One region of the Streptomyces sp. NPDC045955 genome, then DNA from elsewhere that is predicted to be linked to it. Evidence: riboswitches for the same ligand, from Rfam matches in the RefSeq annotation. Region 1 holds a riboswitch; the other holds the start of a gene.
What was found. A riboswitch is a leader RNA that binds a small molecule or an ion and turns the genes downstream of it on or off. The one in region 1 is predicted to bind thiamine pyrophosphate.
Positions count from the first base shown of each region.

Region 1 (11,744 bases):
GGCGAGCAGGTGGTCAAGGGCACGCGCGAAGGCACCACCATCACCTTCGCCGAGAACTGGAAGCCGAACGCGGAGTACCGCATCCACGTCAAGGCCACTCCGTACGTCGACGAGGACATCAAGCCGAACCTCGTCACCCCGGCCACGGCCTGCAAGAAGGAAGAGGAGAAGCCGCCGGCGACCCCGCCGGCCACGCCGACCCCGTCGGCCTCCCCGTCGAAGCCGGCCGAGGAGACCGACACCCCGGCTCCGTCGCCGTCGGAGAGCGAGAGCACCACGCCGGCGGGCAACGCGCCCGCGCCCGCGGCCGGTGAATCCAACCTCGCCGAGACCGGTGCCGACTCCAACACCGGCATCATCGCCGGCATCGCGGCGGCCCTGGTCGTCGTCGGCGGCGGCGCGGTGTTCTTCGGCATGCGCCGTCGCGGGGCGAACAGCAGCGACAGCTGACGCCTCCGCACGCCATGACGTGGCCCGTCCCGTGATCCATGGGGCGGGCCACGTCCCGTCTCACCCGAACGTCGCCCGCTCCAGCCAGAACTCCAGCAGTTCCCGCTCCCCCAGCACCTCCAACTCCGGTGCGTCCAGCGGCAGCCGACGGTAGAACGCGAGCAGGACGGGCGTGAGCGGCCCGCGCAGGGCGACGGTGGCCTTCTCGTGGCCGCGGCGCCAGGTGACGCCGGCTTCGGTGAGTTCGATGAACCACTCGGCGTTGAGGTCGGCGCCGGTGTCGGTGGCGTGCAGGTGGATGCTGCGGCCCGGGCCGCGCAGTTCCCGCGCCGCGTCGTGCGGTGCCGTCCGCTGGACGAACTCGACGATCTGGAGCCACTCGTCGATCGCGTCGGCGGCCACGTCGGGCGCGACCTCGTAGGGCAGCCCGGCGGCGAGCGTGGCGTCCGCGCGGTGCACGGTGATCTCGTGCGTCATCCGGCGGGCCCAGAAGCCGGAGTTGAGGATCCCCGCCCAGCTCCACACCTTCGTGTCCGGCCCGGCCTCCCGAAGCGCTGCGACGACCTGCTCGCCGCCCTCCGCCAGCCATGCGTCCAGTACGGCGGCGTCACCTCGGATTGCGGGTCCGGCGAAGCCCGGCACCCGCTCCTCGGGCACCTCCTCCTCGGCCCGGGTCCGCACGATGAACTCCACCCAGCGCAGGGCGCCGCCCATGTGCCGGACCAGGTCCTCCAGCGACCAGTCCGGGCAGGTCGGCACCGTGCCGGACAGGTCCGCCCCGGAGGTGACCACGGCCCTCAACAGGGCCACCTGGTGGGCGATTTCGTCGCAGTGGCGGTCGTGCGCGAGTAACGTCATGCCCCGCACCCTAGGCGGCAGCCGATCAGTCGAGCACCACGATTTCGGCCGCGTCGAACTCCACCCCGACCTCGTCCCCGGTCTCCGGCGCCGCCCGCAGCGCGCACGCCGCCTCCAGGCGCGGGGCGTCCTCCGGCTGGAGGTGGACGGCGACATGGGTGCCCTTGAAGGTGCGCGCGGTCACCGTGCAGCGCAGGCCCGTGCCGGCGGGCACCAGACGCACACCGGCGGGCCGTACGAGCAGGGTCCGCGTGCCCTGCGGGGCGCCCTCCGGCACCGGGACCTTGCCCCACGGCGTGTCCGCGGCCTCCGCCCCGACCGTCGCCTCGACGACGTTCTGGAAGCCGAGGAAGCGGGCCACGAAGGCGTCGGCCGGCCGCTGCCACACCTCAAGAGGCGTACCGGACTGGGCGATCCGCCCGTCCCGCATCACCACGACCCGGTCGGCCAGTGCGAAGGCCTCCCCCTGGTCGTGCGTCACCGCGAGCACGGTCGTGCCCAACCGGCCGAAGAGTTCCTTCAGTTCGACGACCAGCCGCTCCCTGAGCGACCGGTCGAGCTGCCCCAGTGGCTCGTCCAGCATCAGCAGCCGGGGGCTCGGCGCCAGGGCCCGGGCCAGCGCCACCCGCTGCTGCTCCCCGCCGGACAGCGCCGCGACGGCCCGGCGGGACGCGCCCGGCAGACCGACCAGGTCCAGCAACTCCTGTACCCGATCGGCCTGTTGCCGCTTCGACGCCCCGTGCATACGCAGCCCGAAGGCGACGTTGCCGCCCACGTCCCGCTGCGGGAACAGCTGGTGGTCCTGGAACATCAGCCCGACCCCGCGCCGGTGTGCGGGCACGCCCGCCTGGTCGCGCCCGTCGAGCACGACCCGCCCGGAGCCGAGGGGTTGAAGCCCCGCCACGACCCGCAACAGCGTCGACTTGCCGCTGCCACTGGGCCCGAGCACGCACACGACCTCGTGCTCGGCGACCTCCAGATCGACGGCGTCCAGCACGGCACGCCCGCCGAAACGGACCGTCGCGCCCTCCAGGGCCAGCAGCATCAGAACTCCCCGCTCCGGTCCGTGCGAAGCCTCTCCAGCACCAGCAGGGCCACGGCGCACACCACCATCAGAATCGTCGAGAGGGCCATCGCCTGGCCGTAGTTCAGCTCGCCGGGCCGCCCCAGCAGCCGCGCCACCGCCACCGGCAGCGTCGGGTTGTCGGGCCGCGCGATGAACACCGTCGCCCCGAACTCCCCGAGCGACACCGCGAAGGCGAACCCGGCCGCGATCAGCAGCGCCCGCCGCACCATCGGCAGATCCACCTCACGCCACACCCGCCAGGGCGAGGCCCCCAGCACCGAGGCGGCCTCCCGCAGCCGCACGTCCACCGCCCGCAGCACGGGCAGCATCGTCCGCACGACGAACGGCACCCCGACCAGCGCCTGCGCGAGCGGCACCAGGATCCAGGTGGACCTCAGATCCAGCGGCGGCTCGTCCAGGGAGATCAGGAACCCGAAGCCGACGGTCACCGCGGACACCCCGAGCGGCAGCATCAGCAGCGCGTCGAAGCCGCGCACGAACCGCCCGGCGTCCCGGCGGGTGAGCGCGACGGCGGCGAGACCGCCGATCACCACGGCGATGGCGGTCGCGGCAACGGCGTACTCCAGTGAGTTGCCGATCGCCTCGATCGGCGCCACCAGGAACACTCCGCCGTCGTCCCTGGTCAGCGCCCGGTAGTAGCCGAAGCCGGGCGCGTCCAGGGACCGCTGCACCAGCACGGCGAGCGGCAGCACGAGCAGCACGACGACGGTGACGAGCACTCCGCCCAGCAGCGCCCACTGCCCGGTGCCGCGCGGGCGGCGCGCGGTCACGGACGGGTCGACCAGCCGCAGCGCGGTCTCCCGCCGCCGTACGGTCCAGGCGTGCAGGGCGAGGATCGCGCCCACCGCGACGAACTGGATCGATGTCAGCACGGCCGCCGTGGACAGGTCGAAGATCTCCGACGTCTGCCGGTAGATCTCCACCTCCAGCGTCGAGAAGGTGGGCCCGCCGAGGATCTGGACGACACCGAAGGAGGTGAAGGTGAACAGGAAGACCATGAGCGCGGCGGCGGCCACGGCGGGCGCCAGCGCCGGCAGCGTGACCTGCCGCCAGGCCCGCAGTGGCGACGCCCCGAGCATCCGCGCGGCCTCCTCCTGCCGCGGGTCGAGCTGCGCCCAGAGCCCTCCGACGGTCCGTACGACGACCGCGTAGTTGAAGAAGACGTGCGCGAGCAGGATCGCCCACACGGTGGTGTCCAGCCGCACGCCCCCCATTTCGTCGAGCAGCCCACCACGCCCGACCAGCGCCAGGAACGCCGTACCGACGACGACCGTCGGCAGCACGAACGGCACGGTCACGACCGCCCGCAGGACCTGCTTGCCCGGGAAGTCGAAGCGCGCGAAGACATACGCGCCGGGCAGCGCGACCAGCAGCGTGAGCACCGTCGAGACGATCGCCTGCCAGGTGGTGAACCACAGGACGTGCCGGACGTCGGACTGCGCCAGCACCTCGCCGATCCGCCCGAACTGCCAGACCCCGTCGACCTTCAGGCCCCGCGCGACGATCGCGGCGACGGGGTAGGCGAAGAAGACCGCGAAGAACGCGACGGGCAGGGCGATGAGCCCGAGCCGCGCCGCGCTCCCGCGCCGGTCCCTGCGGACGGCCGCGTCGGTCGCACCGGTTACTTCAGTACGAGCGAGGTCCACGACTTGACCCACTGATCACGGTTGTCGGCGATCTTCGCCGGGTCCATGGTCTCCGGGTCCTTGGCCTGCGGCCCGTACTTCACGAACTCCGGCGGCACCTGGGCGCCCTCGCGCACCGGGTACACGTACATGTTGAGCGGCATGTCCTCCTGGAACCGCTCGCTGATCAGGAAGTCGAGGAGCGCCTTGCCGCCCTTGGCGTTCTTGGCGTTGCTCAGCAGCCCGGCGTACTCGACCTGCCGGAAGCAGGTGCCCTGCGCGACCCCGGTCGGTGCCGCGGCGGGCTTCGGGTCGGCGTAGACGACCTCGACGGGCGGCGAGGAGGCGTACGACACGACGAGCGGCCGGTCGCCCTTGGCCTTCTTGCCGCCGGCCGAGCCGGAGAACTCCTCGTTGTAGGCCTGCTCCCAGCCGTCGACGACCTTCACGCCGTTGGCCTTGAGCTTCTTCCAGTACCCCTCCCAGCCCCCGTCGCCGTACTTCGCGGCGGTGCCGAGCAGGAAGCCGAGCCCGGGCGAGGAGGTGGAGGCGTTCTCGGTGACCAGGAGGTTCTTGTACTCGGGCTTGACCAGGTCGCCGAAGCTGCGCGGCGGGTCGAGCTTGTGGTCGGCGAAGTACTTCTTGTCGTAGTTGACGCAGATGTCGCCGGTGTCGATCGGTGTGACCCGGTGCTTGTCCTGGTCGGCCCGGTACTCCGGCGCGATCCGGTCCGAGCCCTTCGCCTCGTACGGCTGGAACAGGCCGTTGTCGAGGGCGCGGGACAGCAGTGTGTTGTCGACGCCGAAGAAGACGTCGCCCTGCGGGTTGTCCTTGGTCAGGATGGCCTTGTTCACGGCCTGCCCGGCGTCGCCGTCCTTGAGGACGTTGACCTTGTAGCCGGACTGCTTCTCGAAGGCCGCGATGACGTCCTTCGAGGCGGCCCACGAGTCGTGGCTGACGAGCGTCACGGTCTTGGAGTCGCCGGACCCCTGGCCGCCGTCGGACGACCCGCACGCGGCGAGCGTGGCGGCCATGCCGAGCCCGACGGCCACCGCCGTCAGCCGCTTGATGGTGTTGCTCACTGGATTCCTCCTGGAGGACCAGGAGAAGACGCGGCCCTGCCCGGGACCTCTGGGAGTCCCGGGCAGGGCGCAACAGCTCGAGTGATGACCGATCTCCCTACCCAGAATGACCTGGGCCAGGTTCGGAGGGTCTGCGGCCGTGTGCCGCACTCTCAGCGCTGTGGCGCTCCCCTGTCGGAATATGAAGGTGTCGGAAAACACGGTTGTGCTTACGCCGGTCAGACTACCGTTCGGTGGCGGCGAGCTGACCACACGCCCCGTCGATCTCCTGACCACGGGTGTCCCGGATCGTCACCGGCACACCATGCGCGGCGATGGCCTCCACGAACGCCTTCTCGTCCTCCGGCCGGGAAGCCGTCCACTTCGACCCGGGCGTCGGGTTGAGCGGGATCAGGTTCACGTGCACGGGCCTGCCCTTGAGCATCCGCCCGAGCCGGTCACCGCGCCAGGCCTGGTCGTTGATGTCCCGGATCAGCGCGTACTCGATGGACAGCCGGCGCCCGGACTTGGCGCTGTACTCGAAGCCGGCGTCCAGCACCTCGCGGACCTTCCACCGCGTGTTCACGGGGACGAGGGTGTCGCGCAGCTCGTCGTCGGGGGCGTGCAGCGAGATGGCGAGCCGGCACTTGAGGCCCTCGTCGGCGAGCCGGTGGATGGCCGGGACGAGACCGACCGTCGAGACGGTGATCCCGCGCTGCGAGAGCCCCAGCCCGTCGGGCTCGGGGTCGGTGAGCCGCCGGATGGCGCCGAGGACCCGGTTGTAGTTGGCGAGCGGCTCACCCATACCCATGAACACGATGTTGCTGAGCCGCGCCGGCCCGCCCGGCACCTCCCCGTCCCTGAGCGCCCGCATACCATCCACGATCTGGTGCACGATCTCGGCGGTGGACAGATTCCGGTCGAGCCCCGCCTGCCCGGTCGCACAGAACGGGCAGTTCATCCCGCACCCGGCCTGCGAGCTGATGCACATGGTCACCCGGTCCGGGTAACGCATCAGCACGGACTCGACCAGCGTCCCGTCGAACAACCGCCACAGTGTCTTGCGCGTGGTGCCCTGGTCGGTCGACAGATGCCGTACGACGGTCATCAGCTCGGGAAGCAGCGCCTCCTGGAGCCGACCACGGGAGCCGGCCGGAATATCGGTCCACTGCTCCGGATCGTGCGCGTACCGCGCGAAGTAGTGCTGCGAGAGCTGCTTGGCACGAAACGGCTTCTCCCCGACAGCGGCAACGGCCTCCTTGCGCTCGGCAGGAGTGAGGTCGGCGAGATGCCGCGGCGGCTTCTTGGCTCCGCGCGGGGCGACGAAAGTGAGTTCTCCGGGTGCAGGCATAACCCGTCCAGTGTGGCAGATCGACTCCGGTGGCCCAGGCCGGAGCGGGGTGGGGGCGGTCACCCGTGATCGCCGTCTGTCATCGTCGATCGGCCTCGCACGTCCCAGGGACGGCCCGGAGGGCGCGCCACTGGGGGTGGGATGATCTCTCCGGAGGGGTGCGGGTGGACATGCTTGAACTGATGGAGTGGCTGGCCGAGCGCGGAGTCACGACCGTCTTCAAGGTCGACGGTGACCGCATGGCCGAGCGACGGGCGGCGTGGATGGTCATCGTCAGCGGTGGGCCGCTTGGCGAGGACTCGTTCTTCCGTGCCGACCTGGCCACGGCAGACGCATGCGTTGACTCGTTGCTCGCCCACCTCGAGGGCAAGGGTCTGTCGCCCTTCGCATGATCAGCGTTCCCGCTGGATCGCCTTCGGCTGGTGGAACCAGCTCGACCCGCCCCTACTGGCCCGTGTGCTCCAGAAGGTCCTTGAGGAGCTGCTCGTTGCGCGGCAGTTCCTTGCGGACCTGGGGGCGTACGACGAGCGGGACGAGGACCTTGCCGACGCCGTGGCCCTCGAAGTCGACCTCGATCGTCACGTGGGAGCGGCGCCCCTCGTCGAACGGCTCGACCTCGCCGTGCACGCGCGCCCGGACGGGGCCGTCGACACCCCGCATGCTCCAGCTGTGCGGCGGGTCGTACTCCGTGACCTCCATGGTCATCGGCATGACCCGGCGGCCGACGTGCCGGGTGACCCGCATCCGGGAGCCGACACCGACCGGCCCCTCATCAAGGCGCTCTGCGGACACGGCGCTCAGCTGCCACTCCGGCAGCCGCTGGGCGTCCGTGACGTAGTCGTAGACGTCCTTGGGACGCCGGTCGACATCGATGGTCTGTCGAATGCTGGACATGATGTCCCCCTTCGCGGCGTACACCTGAATCGTCCCACTTGGAGACGTCGCAGGCACCTCCGCACAACGACAGCGAGCCCCCGCCGGTCACCCGAGGGGAGCTCGCTGCACAGCCGTATCGCCTCAGCCGGACCCGACGAAGAGCACGAGCAACAGCCACACCACCGGAGCCGTGGGCAGCAGCGAGTCCAGCCGGTCCATGATGCCGCCGTGCCCCGGCAGCAGCGTGCCCATGTCCTTGATGCCGAGGTCCCGCTTGATCATGGACTCGCCGAGGTCGCCCAGCGTGGCGCTGACCGCGACCGCGAGGCCGAGCACCAGGCCCTGCCACCAGGCACCGTCGTCGATGAGGAACTGCATGCACAGCGCGCCCGCCACCATCGCGAAGGAGATCGCGCCGAGCAGACCCTCGCGGGTCTTACCTGGGCTGATGCGCGGGGCGAGCTTGTGCCGGCCGAAGCGCCAGCCGACCGCGTAGGCACCGGTGTCGCTGACCACCGTGAGCAGCAGGAACGTGAGCACCCGCTGCGCCCCGTCGTCCGCTGTCAGCATCATCGCGACGAACGTCGCCAGGAACGGCACGTAGAACGCCGCGAAGACGCCCGCCGTGACGTCCCTGAGGTAGTTCTCGGGCGGTTCCGTCATGCGCCACACCAGCACGGCCAGTGCCGTGAGCCCCATGGCGACCCAGGCGCCCTCGGCGCCCCGGACGTACCCGGTGACGACCATCGCCGCACCGCCGAGCGCGAGCGGCACGAGGGGCGCCCGGATGCCCTTGCGTTCGTCCAGCCGCTTGGTCAGCTCCCACAGGCCCACCACGACGGCGACCGCGATCACGCCGACGAACACGGCCTTGACGACGAACAGCGACGCGACGATCACCGCGCCGAGCCCGACCCCGACCCCTATCGCGGCACTCAGGTCGCGACCCGCGCTCTTCTTCTGCGGCTTGGGTGCCGGCTCTGCGGCGTCGGGCATGGGCTCCGGATTCGTCTCGTTTCGGACCGGAGAGCCGCTCAGCCGAGCAGCCCCCCGGTCGTCATCCTGGTTTCCGCCGTATGCGGCTACGTCGGGCACGATGGGCACGGGGCGGGTCTGAGGCGCTTCATGCGCATCGTATGCGGGACCCGCCGGAGCGGCTCCCTGGACGTGCCCCTGGCCAGGGGTGTGGGCATGCCCATGGCCAGGGTGGGCGCGCCCTCGGCCATGCCCTTGGTCGGTGGGCCCCCAGTACCCGGCCTGTGGCGGCGCCCCCCAGGAAGAGTCGTTCATCAGACCTCGAGCAGCTCCGCTTCCTTGTGCTTCAGGAGCTCGTCCACCTGCGCCACGTACTTGTGGGTGGTGTCGTCGAGCTCCTTCTCCGCACGGCGGCCCTCGTCCTCGCCGATCTCGCCGTCCTTGATCAGCTTGTCGATGGCGTCCTTGGCCTTGCGGCGCACGGAGCGGATGGAGACCTTGGCGTCCTCACCCTTGCTCTTGGCGACCTTGATGTACTCGCGGCGGCGCTCCTCGGTCAGCTCGGGGAACACCACTCGGATGATGTTGCCGTCGTTGCTCGGGTTGACGCCCAGGTCGGAGTCGCGGATCGCCTGCTCGATGTTGCGCAGCGCGCTCTTGTCGAACGGGGTCACCACGGCCATACGCGGCTCGGGCACCGAGAACGAGGCCAGCTGGTTGATCGGGGTCGGCGCGCCGTAGTAGTCGGCCACGATCTTGTTGAACATCGCCGGGTGCGCACGGCCGGTGCGGATCGCGGCGAAGTCCTCCTTGGCGACCACGACGGCCTTCTCCATCTTCTCCTCGGCCTCGAGGAGGGTCTCTTCGATCACCACTTGCTCCTGCGTGTCTTGAGTAGGCCCGGCTGCGGTTCCATGTGGGGCGGCGGCCGGCTGCGTCGCGTCTTCTTCCTGCACGGTTCCCGACCGGTGGACCATTGTCCATCCCCCGGCCCGGCTCCGTCCCGTCCATCCCCCGGACGGGGTTGTTCTCGGGTCTCAGTCCCGGCTGCCGGGGTCCCCCACCAGCGTGCCGATCTTCTCACCCTTGACGGCACGTCCGATGTTGCCCTCCGCCAGCAGCTCGAAGACCACGATCGGGAGCTTGTTGTCGCGGCACAGCGTCACGGCCGTGGCGTCGGCGACCTTCAGGTCACGGGTGATGACCTCGCCGTAGCCGAGGTGGTCGAACTTCACCGCGTCCGGGTTGGTCTTCGGGTCGGAGTCGTAGACCCCGTCCACGCCGTTCTTGCCCATCAGCAGCGCCTCCGCGTCGATCTCCAGGGCGCGCTGGGCGGCGGTGGTGTCGGTGGAGAAGTACGGCATGCCCATACCGGCACCGAAGATGACCACACGGCCCTTCTCCAGATGCCGCACGGCGCGCAGCGGGATGTACGGCTCGGCCACCTGGCCCATGGTGATGGCGGTCTGCACCCGGCAGTCCACTCCCACCTTCTCCAGGAAGTCCTGGAGGGCCAGGCAGTTCATGACCGTGCCGAGCATGCCCATGTAGTCGGAGCGGGCCCGGTCCATGCCGCGCTGCTGGAGCTCGGCACCGCGAAAGAAGTTGCCGCCGCCGATGACGACCGCGATCTGCGCACCGTCGCGTACGACGGCCGCGATCTCGCGGGCGATCTTGTGCACCACGTCGGGGTCGACGCCCAGGCCCCCACCGCCGGAGAAGGCCTCTCCGGACAGCTTCAGCAGAAACCGGCCGCGCACTTTGCCGTCGTCGCTCTTCTGGGCCTTGGTGGTCATGGGGGATCCCGCCTCTTTCACGTGTTGCACATACGAAGAAGGCCATTGCCGGTGGGGCGTGGTTCGCATCCCATACGGCAATGGCCTCCTCGTCAGATCTGCTGTCGTCCGCCACCCCTGTGACGGCGTACCGGGACGACTGCTGCCGACCCTATCGGGGCCGGGCGTCGATCGCGGTACGGACTCAGATGCCGACCTTGATGCGCGAGAAGCGCTTCAGGGTGACACCGGCCTCGTCCAGGACCTTCTGGACGGACTTCTTGTTGTCGAGCGCGTAGGGCTGGCCGAGCAGCGTGGCGTCCTTGAAGAAGCCGTTGAGGCGACCCTCGACGATCTTCGGCAGGGCGGCCTCGGGCTTGCCCTCGGCGCGGGTGGTCTCCTCGGCGACGCGGCGCTCGGACTCGACGACCTCGGCCGGCACGTCCTCCTTGGAGAGGTATTTCGGCGCGAAGGCGGCGATGTGCTGGGCGACGCCCTTGGCGATCTCCGCGTTCGGCTTGTCCAGCTCGACGAGGACACCGATCTGCGGGGGCAGGTCGGGCATCGTGCGGTGCATGTACGCCGTCACGTAACCGTCGGCGAACTGGGCGAAGCGGTCCAGGACGATCTTCTCGCCCAGGTTGGCGTTGGCCTCGTCCACGAACGCCTGGACGGTCTTGCCGGCCTCGATCTCGGAGGCGAGCAGGGCCTCGAGGTCGGCCGGGGAGGTCTTGGCGACGTGCTCGGCGATGGCCGTGGCCACGGCCTGGAACTTCTCGCCCTTGGCGACGAAGTCCGTCTCGCACTTCAGCTCGACGATGACACCGGAGGAGTTGTCGTCGGCGATGATCGAGACGACGGCACCGTTCTCGGCGGAACGGCCCTCGCGCTTGGCGACGCCCTTCTGGCCCTTGATGCGAAGCGCCTCGACGGCCTTCTCGACGTTGCCCTCGGCCTCGTCCAGCGCCTTCTTGCAGTCCATCATGCCGGCGCCCGTGAGCTCACGGAGCTTCTTGACGTCGGCGGCGGTGTAGTTCGCCATGAGTCTGTGAATCTCTCTCGAAGTCTGGAAGATCGAAGATCTGCGGATGCGCTCCATGGAGCCGGAGCGCACTGTCCTGCCGCTGACCTACGGGTGAACGGCGGGAGCGGACTTCACACCGCGCCGACGGCGCTGGTGATGCAGTACCGCTCCCGCCGTCACCCCGGACTGACGGGTCAGGCCTGCTCGGCCTCGGCCGGCTTCTCGGCCTCGGGGGTGGCCTCGGCGGCGGGGGCGGCCTCGGCGGCCGGAGCAGCCTCAGCGGCCGGAGCAGCCTCGGCGGCCGGGGCGGCCTCAGCGGCGGGGGCAGCCTCGTCGGCCTTCTTCTCGCCCTCGAGCAGGTCGCGCTCCCACTCGGCCAGCGGCTCGCCCGCGGCCTTCTCGCCCTTGCCCTCGGTGGCGACACCGCTGCGGGCGATGAGGCCCTCGGCGACGGCGTCGGCGATGACGCGGGTGAGCAGGGTGACGGAGCGGATCGCGTCGTCGTTGCCCGGGATCTTGTAGTCGACCTCGTCGGGGTCGCAGTTGGTGTCGAGGATCGCGACGACCGGGATGTTCAGCTTCCGGGCCTCACCAACGGCGATGTGCTCCTTCTTGGTGTCCACGATCCAGACGGCGCTGGGCACCTTCTGCATCTCGCGGAT
Region 1 is NZ_JBWKKY010000010.1:118,860-130,603, forward strand. Features, by position in the region: gene AC07F0_RS21960 (LAETG motif-containing sortase-dependent surface protein) at 1-450, shown strand, start outside; gene AC07F0_RS21965 (maleylpyruvate isomerase family mycothiol-dependent enzyme) at 511-1,308, opposite strand; gene AC07F0_RS21970 (ABC transporter ATP-binding protein) at 1,334-2,353, opposite strand; gene AC07F0_RS21975 (ABC transporter permease) at 2,353-4,041, opposite strand; gene AC07F0_RS21980 (thiamine ABC transporter substrate-binding protein) at 4,017-5,054, opposite strand; TPP riboswitch at 5,179-5,285, opposite strand; gene rlmN (dual-specificity RNA methyltransferase RlmN) at 5,326-6,432, opposite strand; gene AC07F0_RS21990 (hypothetical protein) at 6,603-6,824, shown strand; gene AC07F0_RS21995 (SRPBCC family protein) at 6,877-7,326, opposite strand; gene AC07F0_RS22000 (phosphatidate cytidylyltransferase) at 7,450-8,598, opposite strand; gene frr (ribosome recycling factor) at 8,598-9,155, opposite strand; gene pyrH (UMP kinase) at 9,321-10,079, opposite strand; gene tsf (translation elongation factor Ts) at 10,264-11,100, opposite strand; gene rpsB (30S ribosomal protein S2) at 11,277-11,744, opposite strand, start outside.

Region 2 (11,744 bases), on a different contig from region 1:
CCGTACGGCCGTCTGGACCGTGTCCCCGTGGCGCTCGTCAACGACGACAAGGGGGCGACCGCCGACGGGAAGAAGATCACGGCGGGCGACGACATCGCGAAGGGCCTGCACGACAGCAAGACCTTCGACTGGCAGGAGGTGAGCGCCGCCGAGGCCCGCAGGGGTGTCGAGGACGGCACCTACTACCTGTCGCTCACCATGCCCGCCGACTTCAGCGAGCGGATCGCCTCCAGCTCCGGGAACTCCCCGGCGACCGGCGCCCTGCAGGTGCGCACCAACGACGCGAACAACTACATCGTCGGGCAGATCTCCCGGACGGTGTTCAGCGAGGTGCGCCAGGCCGCCTCCACGAAGACGTCGCGGTCCTTCCTGGACAAGATCTTCGTCTCGTTCTCCGACATCCACGGCAAGACCGTGAAGGCGGCGAAGGGCGCCGACCAGCTCAAGGGCGGCATCGGCAAGGCCGAGAAGGGCTCCAAGGACCTCGCCGACGGCCTGAAGACCGCCAAGGACGGCAGCGGCAAGCTGTCCACGGGCCTGAAGAAGCTCCACACGGGCGCGGGCGACCTGGCACACGGCTCGAAGCAGGTCGCGGACGGCACGCAGAAGCTCGCCGACAAGATCAACGGCCCCGCCGACAAGGTCCGCCCCTTCCTGAAGGGCAACGAGAAGACCATCGGCGACACGGCCCGGCTCGTCGCCGACTCCTCCCGCGTGACCCGCAAGCACCTGGACACCCTGGCGAAGAGGGCCCCGGCCGCCGCCAAGGGCGCCCGTACGGCGTCGGACACGCTGAACGGCGTCTACGCCAGGCGCTGTGACGACCCCGTCCTGCCCGATGCCGCCTGTGCCGACCTGAAGAAGGCCAAGGAGGCGGCGGCCGACGTGGCCCTCATCGCCAGTGACGTCAACACGCTGATCGCCGATCACCACGGCGATCTGGCGAAGCTGGACAAGAGCCTCGCCACCCTCCAGAAGCAGTCCGAGGCCCTCGCCGACCGCGCGCCGCACCTCTCCGAGGACCTCGACGACGCCGTCAAGAAGATCAACAAGCTGAACGACGGGGCGGCCGAGGTCGCCGCGGGCGCGAAGAAGCTGCACAAGGGGCTCGCCACGGCCAAGACCGGTGCCGTCGACCTGAACAAGGGCGTCGGCAAGCTGAAGACGGGCGCGGACGACCTCAGCGGCGGCATGTTCAAGCTCGTCGACGGCTCCGGCAAGCTCGCCGGCGGGCTGCACGACGGGGCGGAGCGCATCCCCGACTACGACAAGCAGGACCGCGACCGGCGCACCGAGGTCATGGCCGACCCCGTGCGGCTCGCCTCCCAGGACCTGCACAAGGCGCCCAACTACGGCACCGGGTTCGCCCCGTACTTCATTCCGCTGTCCCTGTGGGTGGGCGCGATGGTGGCCTACATGCTGATCGCGCCGATGAACCGGCGCGCGCTCGCAGCGGGCGCCCCGGCCTGGCGGATCGCGCTGGCCGGCTGGCTGCCGGTGGTGGCGATCGGGGTGCTCCAGACGGTGGCCCTGATGTCGGTGCTGCACTGGGCGGTCGGTCTGGAGATGGCGCGGGCGGCCGGGACGGTGGGCTTCCTGTTCCTGGTGACGGCGTGCTTCGCGGCGATCGTGCAGTGGCTGAACGCGCGCTTCGGAGCGGCGGGCCGGATCCTCGTCCTCGCGCTGCTGATGCTCCAGCTGACCTCGGCGGGCGGCACGTACCCCGTGCAGACCAGCCCCGGCTTCTTCAACGCGCTCCACCCGTTCCTGCCGATGAGCTACGTCGTCGAGGCGCTGCGCAGGCTCATCACGGGCGGCGGTCTGGAACCGGTGTGGCACGCGTGCGTGGTGCTGACGGCGTTCACCGCCGGTGCCCTCGCGCTGACCGCCGTGGCGGCCCGCCGCCGCGCGGTGTGGACGCTGGACCGGCTGCACCCGGAGCTGAGCCTGTGAGCCCTTCGGTGACATCCTCCGGAAAGGTTCCTGTGACAATCAGGGCCATGGAAAGCAGCAGTGCCGCGTCGGGCGGCAGCACGCGCCGCGAGGCCACCCGGCAGAAGCTCTACGAGGCGGCCGTCACGCTCATCGCCGAGCAGGGCTTCTCCGCCACGACCGTGGACGAGATCGCCGAGCGTGCCGGAGTCGCCAAGGGCACGGTCTACTACAACTTCGCGAGCAAGTCCGTCCTCTTCGAGGAACTGCTGCGGCACGGGGTGGGCCTCCTCACCGCCTCCCTGCGGGAAGCGGCCGAGCGGACCGCCCGGGAGGGCGGCACCAAGGTCGACGCCCTGGACGCGATGATCCGCGCGGGGCTGGTCTTCATCGACCGCTACCCGGCCTTCACGCAGCTGTACGTGGCCGAGCTGTGGCGCACGAACCGGGCCTGGCAGTCGACGCTGATGGTGGTCCGGCAGCAGGCCGTCGCGGTCGTGGAGGACGTGCTGCGCGCGGGTGTGGCGGGCGGCGAGTTCAGCGACGAGATCGACGTCCCGCTGACGGCGGCCGCGCTGGTCGGCATGGTCCTGGTGGCCGCGCTGGACTGGAAGTCCTTCCAGCCGGAGCGCTCACTGGACGACGTCCACGCCGCGCTGTCCCGGCTGCTCCAGGGACGGGTGAGCGGCTGCCGCTGAGGACCCGTCCTGAGCGCTGCCGCTGAAGGCACCCGAACGCAGACGTGAAAGCGCCGGTCCGCAGTGGCCGCGTCCCCCGCGGGCCACCTCGAACCGGCGCCTTCCGTGCTCCCCCGTTTTTCCTGCTCCCCCGTACGTCCCCCCGCAGGACCCCCGTTCGGTCGTCCCCCGGTTCTCCCCCGTGCCTCGCTCCCGCCGACACCGTCGGCGGAAGGAGCGGATCGTGGGCCCGGTCCCGTTCCGGCGCCCCGTGTCGCCGGTACCGGGGCCGTGCCCCCTCTCCGTGCCTCCACTCTCTCGTTCTCGCAGGTCGTCTCCCATCCGTGCGCGTACTCAACTCCCTCACTAGGTACGGGTACTCAGTCCTGTGCACGCGGCCCCAGAACGTTCCGTGGCCGGCTGGTCACGATCACCTCCGCGCCCGTACTCGGAAGCCCACCGCGGGGGCTCTCGGCGGGGGCTGTCAGTGGGGGCCGATAAAGTCCCTGGCATGGCACGGATTGCGGTGATCGGCGCCGGGATGGGCGCCATGGCGGCGGCAGCCCGGCTGGCCGTAGCGGGCCACCGGGTGGTGGTGTTCGAGCGAACGGACACATACGGCGGAGCGCTGCGCCGCTTCGAGCGCGACGGGTTCTCCTTCGACACCGGCCCCGGCCTGCTCCCGCTGCCCGCCGTCTACCGCGACCTGTTCGTCAAGACCGGCAAGGAGCCGCTGGAGCGTTGCGTCGACCTGGTCCAGGTCGACCCGTCGTCCCGCCATGTATTCGCGGACAGCACCCGAGTGTCACTGCCGAACGCCTCGCGCGCGGGCGTCGTGGCGGCCCTGGACGAGGCGCTCGGCTCCGGGGCCGGGAAGCGGTGGGGTGACTTCCTGGTGCGGGCCCGCGAGGCCTGGGACCGCACGCGCCGCCCCCTCCTGGAGGAGCCGCTGTGGCCGAACTGGCAGGTGCTGGCCGAGCGTGAGCCGTACCCGGCGGTGCCTCACAAGCGGCTGCTGCGCACCCGCCGGGCCGGCACGCTCGCCGAGGTCGGCGCCTGGGAACTGCGGGACGCCCGGCTCGCCGCCCTCTTGGAGAGCCACGCCCTGGCGTACGGCCTGGACCCGCGGACCACCCCGGCGAGCGCGGCAGTACTGCCGTACATGGAGCACGCCTTCGGCATCTGGTACGTGCGCGGCGGCCTGCGCGAGCTGGCCCGCTCGGTGTACGAGCGGTGCGTGGCGCGAAAGGTCGAGTTCCGTTTCGGCGCCGACGTGACCGGGGTGCTGGAGAAGGACGGCCACGCATCGGGGGTGGAACTCGCCGACGGCACGGTCGCGGAGGCGGACTTCGTGGTCGCCGGTGTCGCGCCCGGCGCGCTGGACCGGCTGTCGGCACAGGCCGTGGTGCGAGGTGACGGCGACGTGCCGCCGCAGCCCGCGGCGGCGAGCCGGGTCACGGTGCTGCTCGCCCTGCGCGGCGCCCGCCCCGAGGGCACGGCACACCGCACGGTGGTCCACGCGGAGGACCGCGAGGCCGAGTTGGACGCCCTGTTCGGCACGGCGGCGCAGAACCCGCGTCCCACGGTCACGGTCCTGCGGCCCGACGACCCGCAACTGGTCCCGGACCCGGACCACGAGGCGGTCACCCTCACGACGGTGGTGCCCGCCCGGCCCGGCGAGCCCTGCGACGCCCTCACCGAAAACATGATCGCGGTCGCCGAACGCGCCGTACCGGATCTGCGCGACCGCCTCCTCTGGCACGAGGTGCGCACCCCGGCCGACATCGCCGAGGCGACCGGCGCGCAGGGCGGTGCGGTGCCGGTGCCCGCCCTGGCGGCGGACGGCGGGCGGCTGCTGCATCCGTCCAACAGCACGCGCGTGCCCGGTCTGTTCACCGTCGGCGGCTGGGCGCATCCCGGCGGCGGACTGCCGCACGCCGGTATGTCGGGCGCACTGGTGGCGGGACTGATCGTGGAGGGACCGGAGTTCCGGGGCTCTCAGTGAGCTCGCCGCGCCAGCGGCGTTCGGGCTTCAGAAACGGTACTGCTCGTCGAAGCCGTTCCCGGGCGTCTGCTGCTGCCCGTTGCCCTGGTAGGGGTACGACTGCTGCTCCGGCGGCAGCTCCTGGCCGTACTCGTCGGTGTTGCGCTGCTGCGGGACCCAGACACCGCCGGGCGGGGTCTCGCCGCCGTAGGTGCCGGCGTACTGGTCCTGGCCGTAGCCCTGCTGGGCGTAGTACTGCTGGTCGCCGTAGGAGGTGTCGTACGAGGCCCCGCCGTAGGTCGGCGTGCCGATGTACGGGTCGGAGTAGGCGGCGTACTGCTGCTGGTCCGTGGCCTCGTAGCCCTGCTGCTGGCCATAGCCCGAGTAGTCGTAGGCGTAGGGCTGGTCGGTGCCCTGGGCCGTGGCGGCGTACTGGTCGTGGGGCGGGCCCTGCTGGTAGCCGGTGTCGCCGTACACGCCGTAGGAGCCGGTGTCGTCGGGCACGGGCTGCGGCTCGTAGACCGCGGTGGTCTCGGCGGCCGTCGGTTGCACCGGGCGCGACGGGGCGAAGACGTCGTCGCGGTCGTAGTCGTCGTCCTGGCCGTAGGCGGGGCTGGAGGTGTCGCGGCGGTAGTCGGCGGCCTCGTCGCCGTCGCCGCCGTCGGCTGCCTCCATGCCGGAGACCTCGAGGCCCGGCTCCTGACGGCCGCGCTCACCGCGGCGGGTCTTGCCGCCGCCCAGCATCGGCGCGTTCATCGCCCAGCCGGCCGAGAAGCCGCTGCGGAACGACAGGGTGACGTACGTCTGCCCGACCGCGAAGGCGGCCGCGCCCACCCCGATCACGATGACGGACGGGATCAGCACACCGACCACGACACCGAGGAAACCGACGAAGGCCAGCAGCCGCCAGCGCAGCCGCGCCTTGTACTGCAACAGCACCTCGCCCAGCAGCCACAGCGCGACGATGCCGAACGCGATGTAGAGGACCGCCCAGCCCATGTACGCCCCTCTCCCAGTCGCCGCTACGCAGTGTGTCGTATACCGGTGCGAACGGTCTAGGCCTGCGGTCGGCGGTGCAGGCCCAGGTTCTCGTAGATTTCCAGCGTCGCCGTGGAGTTGTTGAGCGTGATGAAGTGCAAGCCGGGCACTCCCTCGGCGAGCAGCCGCGCACAGAACTCCGTGGCGAATTCGATACCAATGGAGCGTACAGCGGCCGGATCGTCTTTTGCTGTGAGGATCCGCTCTTTCAGGGCGGCCGGGAACGCGGCGTTGGTGAGGGACCCGATCCGCTCCAGCGAGCGGACGCTGGCGATCGGCATGATCTCGGGGATGATCGGGGTGTCGCAGCCTGCGGCCGAGACGCGGTCACGGAGCCGGAGGTAGTCCTCCGGGTGGAAGAACATCTGCGTGATGGCGTAGTCCGCGCCCGCACGGCACTTGTCGACGAAGTGACGGACGTCGGTGTCCCAGTCGGTGGAACGCGGGTGCATCGCCGGGAAGGCGGCGACGCCCACGCAGAAGTCGCCGGACGCCTTGATCAGCTCGACGAGTTCGGCGGCGTAGGCCAGGCCCCGGGGGTGCGGCACCCAGTCGCCCATCGGGTCACCGGGAGGGTCGCCGCGCAGGGCGAGCATGTTGCGGATCCCGGCGTCGGCGTACTGGCCGATGATGTTGCGCAGGTCGGCCACCGAGTGGTCGACCGCCGTGAGGTGCGCGATGGGCGTGAGGGTGGTGTCGGAGGCGATCGCCTCGGTCGCCTTGACCGTGCCGGCGCGGGTGGAGCCGCCCGCGCCGTAGGTCACGGAGACGAAGTCGGGTGCCACGGCCTCTACCCGGCGCAGCGCGTTCCACAGGTTCCGCTCGCCCTTCGGGGTCTTCGGGGCGTAGAACTCGAACGAGTACGTCGTTTTGCCGGTCGCGAGCAGGTCACGGACGGTGCGCGCGTGGTCCGATCTGATGGATGCGGTGCCGAGGGCCATACCGGCAGGTTAGTCAGGGGCGGTCGGTCCCCCAACCGCGCGCCGGACTTTGACCCGATTTATGCACTTGTTGTCCATCCCTTGGACAAACCGGCCTACGAACCGGCCTCCTGCTGCTCCCGTAGCCTCTTCGCGAATTCGGCCGCCGCCGCGCCCGGGTCGTCGGCCTCGGTGATCGCCCGTACGACGACGGCACGCCGGGCCCCCGCTTCCAGGACCTGGTCGAGATTGCCGAGGTCGATGCCGCCGATGGCGAACCAGGGCCGGTCGGTGCCGAGGGCGGCGGTGTACCGGACGAGGTCCAGGCCGGGTGCGTGCCGGCCGGGCTTGGTGGGGGTGGGCCAGCAGGGGCCGGTGCAGAAGTAGTCCACACCGTCCTGGACGGCGGCCGCAGCGGCCTCGGACTCGGCGTGCGTGGAGCGGCCGATCAGGACGTCGTCGCCGAGGATCGCACGGGCCGCGGGGACGGGGAGGTCACCCTGGCCGAGATGCAGCACGTCGGAGCCGGCGGCGTGGGCGACGTCGGCGCGGTCGTTGACCGCGAGCAGCCTGCCGTGCCGGGCACAGGCGTCGGCGAAGACGGCCAGGTGCTCCAGCTCCTCGGCCGCCTCCATGCCCTTGTCCCGCAACTGCACGATGTCGACCCCGCCGGCCAGCACGGCGTCCAGGAACTCCACGAGATCGCCCTGCCGCTTGCGCGCGTCGGTGCAGAGGTAGACCCGGGCGTCGGCGAGCTGGGCGCGGGCGGTGGTGCGGGTGGTGGCGGTTGTGACGGCCATGCGTGTCGTCCCCCTGGTGTCGGTGGCGGGCGGGTGCGGGATGCGCCCGTGCCGGTGACACTACGAGGCACCCGGCGCCCGCGCCCGTGCGGTGACCCTACGAGGCACCCGGCGCCCGCGTCCGTGCCGGGCACAAGCCACCCCGTGACCGGGCCCCGCGGGTCGCCCCACGGGCCCCGGCCCACACCGGGCGGTTGTCCGGGTCCGGTCCCGCGTGTGCGGCACCGGACCGTTGTTCGGTCGTGGTCGGGTCAGACCGCGAGCGCCTGGGCTCGGCGCTTCACCTCCGTGCCGCGGTTCTCGCTCAGGGCCTGTGCCGGCGTGCCGGGCAGGCTCGGGTCGGGGGTGAAGAGCCACTCCAGCATCTCTTCGACCGTGAAGCCGTCGTCCCGCAGGAGCGTCAGGGTTCCGGCCAGGCCCTTGACGACCTTGTCCCCGTCGATGAAGGCCGCGGGGACGTGCAGTGCGCGGTTCTCACCGCGGCGTACGGCGATGAGCTGGCCCTCCTTGACCAGCTGCCGCACACGCGTCACCTCGACGCCGAACTGTTCGGCGATGTCGGGGAGGGTGAGCCAGGCAGGGACGAGAGCATCGATCTTTGCGTCAATCTCGGTCACGGAAACCAGCCTGCCATCCCCCACTGACAGTCGGAAGCCGGGCCCGCCCACCTGGGTGGACCCGTGTGTCTCCCGGGCTACGCCGTGGCCGCCTTCAACGGCCTCGCCGGGTCCGCCAGCAACGCCGGATTCATCGGCGTGCCCGACTCGATCAGGCGGCGGCCCTGCGCCAGGTCCCGGGGACGGCCCACCGCCAGCAGCGCGACCAGCCGGTCGCCGCGCAGCCAGCAGACCGTCCAGGCCGGTCCGGCCGGGTCGCCCCGCCACAGGGTCGTGTCGGCGGCGGCGTGGTGCCCGGCGTACTGCACGAACCGCCCGAACTGCTCCGACCAGAAGTACGGCACCGGGTCGTACACCGCAGGGGTCTCCCCCGAGGCCCGGCCGACGATGTTCACGGCGACCGTGCGCGGTCCTTGGAGGGCGTTGTCCCAGTGGTGCACCAGCAGGCGCTCGCCGTACCGGCCCGAGGGGAAGGAGGCGCAGTCGCCGACCGCGTACACGTCGGGCACCGACGCACGCAGGTGCTGGTCGGCCACGATCTCGCCGTGCGTGCCGAGCTCGATCCCGGAGCCGGCCAGCCAGGCCGTGGCCGGACGGGCGCCGATGCCGACGACGACCGCGTCCGCGGGCAGCCGCGAGCCGTCACCGAGAACCACGGTGCCGGGCTCCACGCGCTCCACGCGCGCGTGCGTCCGCAGCACGGCACCCGCGTCGGCGTACCAGCGGGCCATCGGCGCGGCGACCTCGGCGGGCAGCGCCCCGGCGAGGGGCCGTTCGGCGGCCTCCACGACCGTCACCGCGCAGCCCGCCTCGCGCGCCGCCGTGGCGAACTCCGCGCCGATCCAGCCGGCGCCGACGACCACGATGTCGTGCCTGCCCGCCAGCACCGGCCGCAGCCGCTCGGCGTCGTCCAGGGTGCGCAGCAGATGCACGCCCGGCACGCCCTCCGCCCCGGGCAGCCGGATCGGTTCGGCACCGGTCGCGACGACCATGACGTCGTACGGCACGGGCCCGTCCTCGGTGTCCAGCTCGTGGTCGCCCGGGCGCAGGCCCCGCACCTCGCAGCCGAGCCGCAGTTCGATGCCGAGGGCCTCGAAGTCCACGTCGAAGGCGGAGCCCTCGGCCTTGCCGAGCAGAACGGCCTTGGACAAGGGGGGCCGGTCGTAGGGCTGGTGGGGTTCGGCGCCGATCAGGCTCACGGTGCCGGTGAAGCCCTGCTCGCGCAGGGCGACCGCGGTCTGGACACCGGCCATCCCCGCGCCCGCCACGACCACACGCCGGGGCGCGGACGAACCTGGTTCCTGCGTCTGCTCGCTCACCTGATCACCATAGACAACTGACATTTTGTCAGTCAGTGCTCATACCCAGTGACCTGCTGCACACGCGACCGGGCGAGGACCAGGCCGCCGAGGGAGCGGGCCGTGGGGGTGGCTCCCTTACTGCGGCATACGGCATCCGGCTAGGGTGGGTGGCCAACGCAAGGCACTCGCGGGAGCCCGGACGCACCGGGCTGAGAGGGAGGCTGGCGGCCTCCGACCGTACGAACCTGATCCGGGTCATGCCGGCGAAGGGAGGGGCTGGACGCCCATGTCGCGTACGCGCACGTCAGACGTCCTCGTCATCGGGGGCGGGATCATCGGCCTGGTCACCGCGTGGCGGGCCGCGCAGCGCGGGCTCGCCACGGCCGTGGTGGACCCGGAGCCGGGCGGTGGAGCCGCACAGGTGGCGGCCGGGATGCTGGCCGCCGTCACGGAACTGCACTACGGCGAGCAGACCCTGCTCGGGCTGAATCTGGCCTCCGCCCGGCGCTACCCGGACTTCGTGGCCGAGCTCACCGAGCAGGCCGGCCACGACCTCGGCTACCGCCGGTGCGGCACGCTCGCCGTGGCCCTGGACGCCGACGACCGGGCCCACCTGCGCGAACTGCATGCCCTGCAGCAGCAGTCGGGCCTGGAGTCGCAGTGGCTGTCAGGGCGGGAGTGCCGTCGGCTGGAGCCGATGCTCGCACCGGGCGTGCGCGGCGGGCTGCGGGTCGACGGGGACCACCAGATCGATCCGCGGCGGCTGGCCGGGGCGCTGGTCACCGCGTGTGAACGGGCCGGTGTGGTGTTCCACCGGGCGTGGGCGGAGCGGCTCACGGTCGCACGGGACCGGGCCACGGGCGCCGTCACGGACGACGGCACCCCGCTGGAGGCCGGGCAGGTCGTACTCGCCGGGGGCAGCCTCAGCGGGCGGCTCGCGGGCGTCCCGGCGGATGTGCTGCCGCCCGTGCGGCCGGTGAAGGGGCAGGTCGTACGGCTGACCATGCCGCAGCGGCACGGGCCCTTCCTGAACCGGACCGTGCGCGCGGTCGTGCGCGGCAGCCACGTCTACCTGGTGCCGCGTGAGAGCGGCGAGCTGGTCGTCGGGGCGACCAGTGAGGAGCTGGGCTGGGACACCACCGTGACCGCGGGCGGCGTGTACGAGCTGCTGCGCGACGCGCACGAGCTGGTCCCGGGCATCACCGAGCTGCCCCTCACCGAGACCCGGGCCGGACTGCGCCCCGGCTCCCCCGACAACGCCCCCCTGCTCGGCCCGACCGGGCTGGAGGGGCTGCTGCTGGCCACCGGGCACTACCGCAACGGCGTCCTGCTCACGCCGGTCACCGGCGACGCCATGGCGCACGTCCTGGCGACGGGCGAGCTCCCCGAGGAGGCCCGCCCCTTCACGCCGAAGCGCTTCAGCACCGCCACCGCACTCACGGAGCAGCCCGCATGAACATCTCCGTCAACGGGGAGCCCCGGGAGGTCCGGCCCGGTACGGCTCTCGACACCGTCGTGAAGTCCCTCACCGCCGCGCCGTCCGGCGTGGCCGCCGCCCTGAACGAAACCGTCGTTCCGCGCGCGCAGTGGCCGTCCACGCCCCTCGCCGAGGGGGACCGCGTGGAAGTCCTCACCGCCGTCCAAGGAGGCTGATCATGGCCGACGATCCGTTTGTCCTCGGTGGTACGTCCTTCACCTCCCGCCTGATCATGGGTACGGGCGGGGCACCCAGCCTCGACGTGCTGGAACGGTCGCTGGTCGCGTCCGGGACGGAGCTGACGACGGTCGCGATGCGCCGGGTGAACGCCTCGGTGCACGGCTCGGTGCTGTCCGTCCTCGACAAGCTCGGCATCCGCGTCCTGCCCAACACGGCGGGCTGCTTCACCGCCGGTGAAGCCGTCCTCACGGCCCGTCTCGCGCGCGAGGCCCTCGGCACGGACCTGATCAAGCTGGAGGTCATCGCCGACGAGCGCACGCTGCTGCCGGATCCGATCGAGCTGCTGGAAGCGGCCGAGACGCTGGTCGACGACGGGTTCACGGTGCTGCCGTACACCAATGACGACCCCGTGCTGGCGCGGAAGCTGGAGGACGTGGGTTGCGCGGCGATCATGCCGCTCGGCTCGCCGATCGGCTCGGGGCTGGGCATTCGCAATCCGCACAACTTCCAGCTGATCGTCGAGCACGCGCGTGTGCCGGTGATTCTGGACGCGGGGGCCGGTACGGCGTCGGACGCGGCGTTGGCGATGGAGCTGGGGTGTGCGGGTGTGATGCTCGCATCGGCGGTGACGCGGGCGCGGGAGCCGGTGCTGATGGCCGACGCGATGCGGCACGCGGTCGAGGCGGGAAGGTTGGCTTATCGGGCGGGGCGTATTCCTCGGCGGCATTTCGCGGAGGCGTCCTCGCCGGTGGAAGGGCTCGCCCAGTTGGATCCGGAGCGGCCTGCCTTTCAGTGACTGGGGTACCTCCCAGGCACTC
Region 2 is NZ_JBWKKY010000006.1:44,999-56,742, reverse strand. Features, by position in the region: gene AC07F0_RS14030 (YhgE/Pip family protein) at 1-1,953, shown strand, start outside; gene AC07F0_RS14025 (TetR/AcrR family transcriptional regulator) at 2,001-2,630, shown strand; gene AC07F0_RS14020 (phytoene desaturase family protein) at 3,121-4,614, shown strand; gene AC07F0_RS14015 (SCO2102 family sporulation regulator) at 4,642-5,592, opposite strand; gene metF (methylenetetrahydrofolate reductase [NAD(P)H]) at 5,649-6,572, opposite strand; gene thiE (thiamine phosphate synthase) at 6,668-7,351, opposite strand; gene AC07F0_RS14000 (helix-turn-helix domain-containing protein) at 7,603-7,968, opposite strand; gene AC07F0_RS13995 (NAD(P)/FAD-dependent oxidoreductase) at 8,046-9,287, opposite strand; TPP riboswitch at 9,447-9,558, shown strand; gene thiO (glycine oxidase ThiO) at 9,556-10,725, shown strand; gene thiS (sulfur carrier protein ThiS) at 10,722-10,922, shown strand; gene AC07F0_RS13980 (thiazole synthase) at 10,925-11,722, shown strand.
Region 2: linked by a shared signal. The riboswitch ahead of thiO (glycine oxidase ThiO) and the one ahead of AC07F0_RS21980 (thiamine ABC transporter substrate-binding protein) in region 1 are both predicted to bind thiamine pyrophosphate.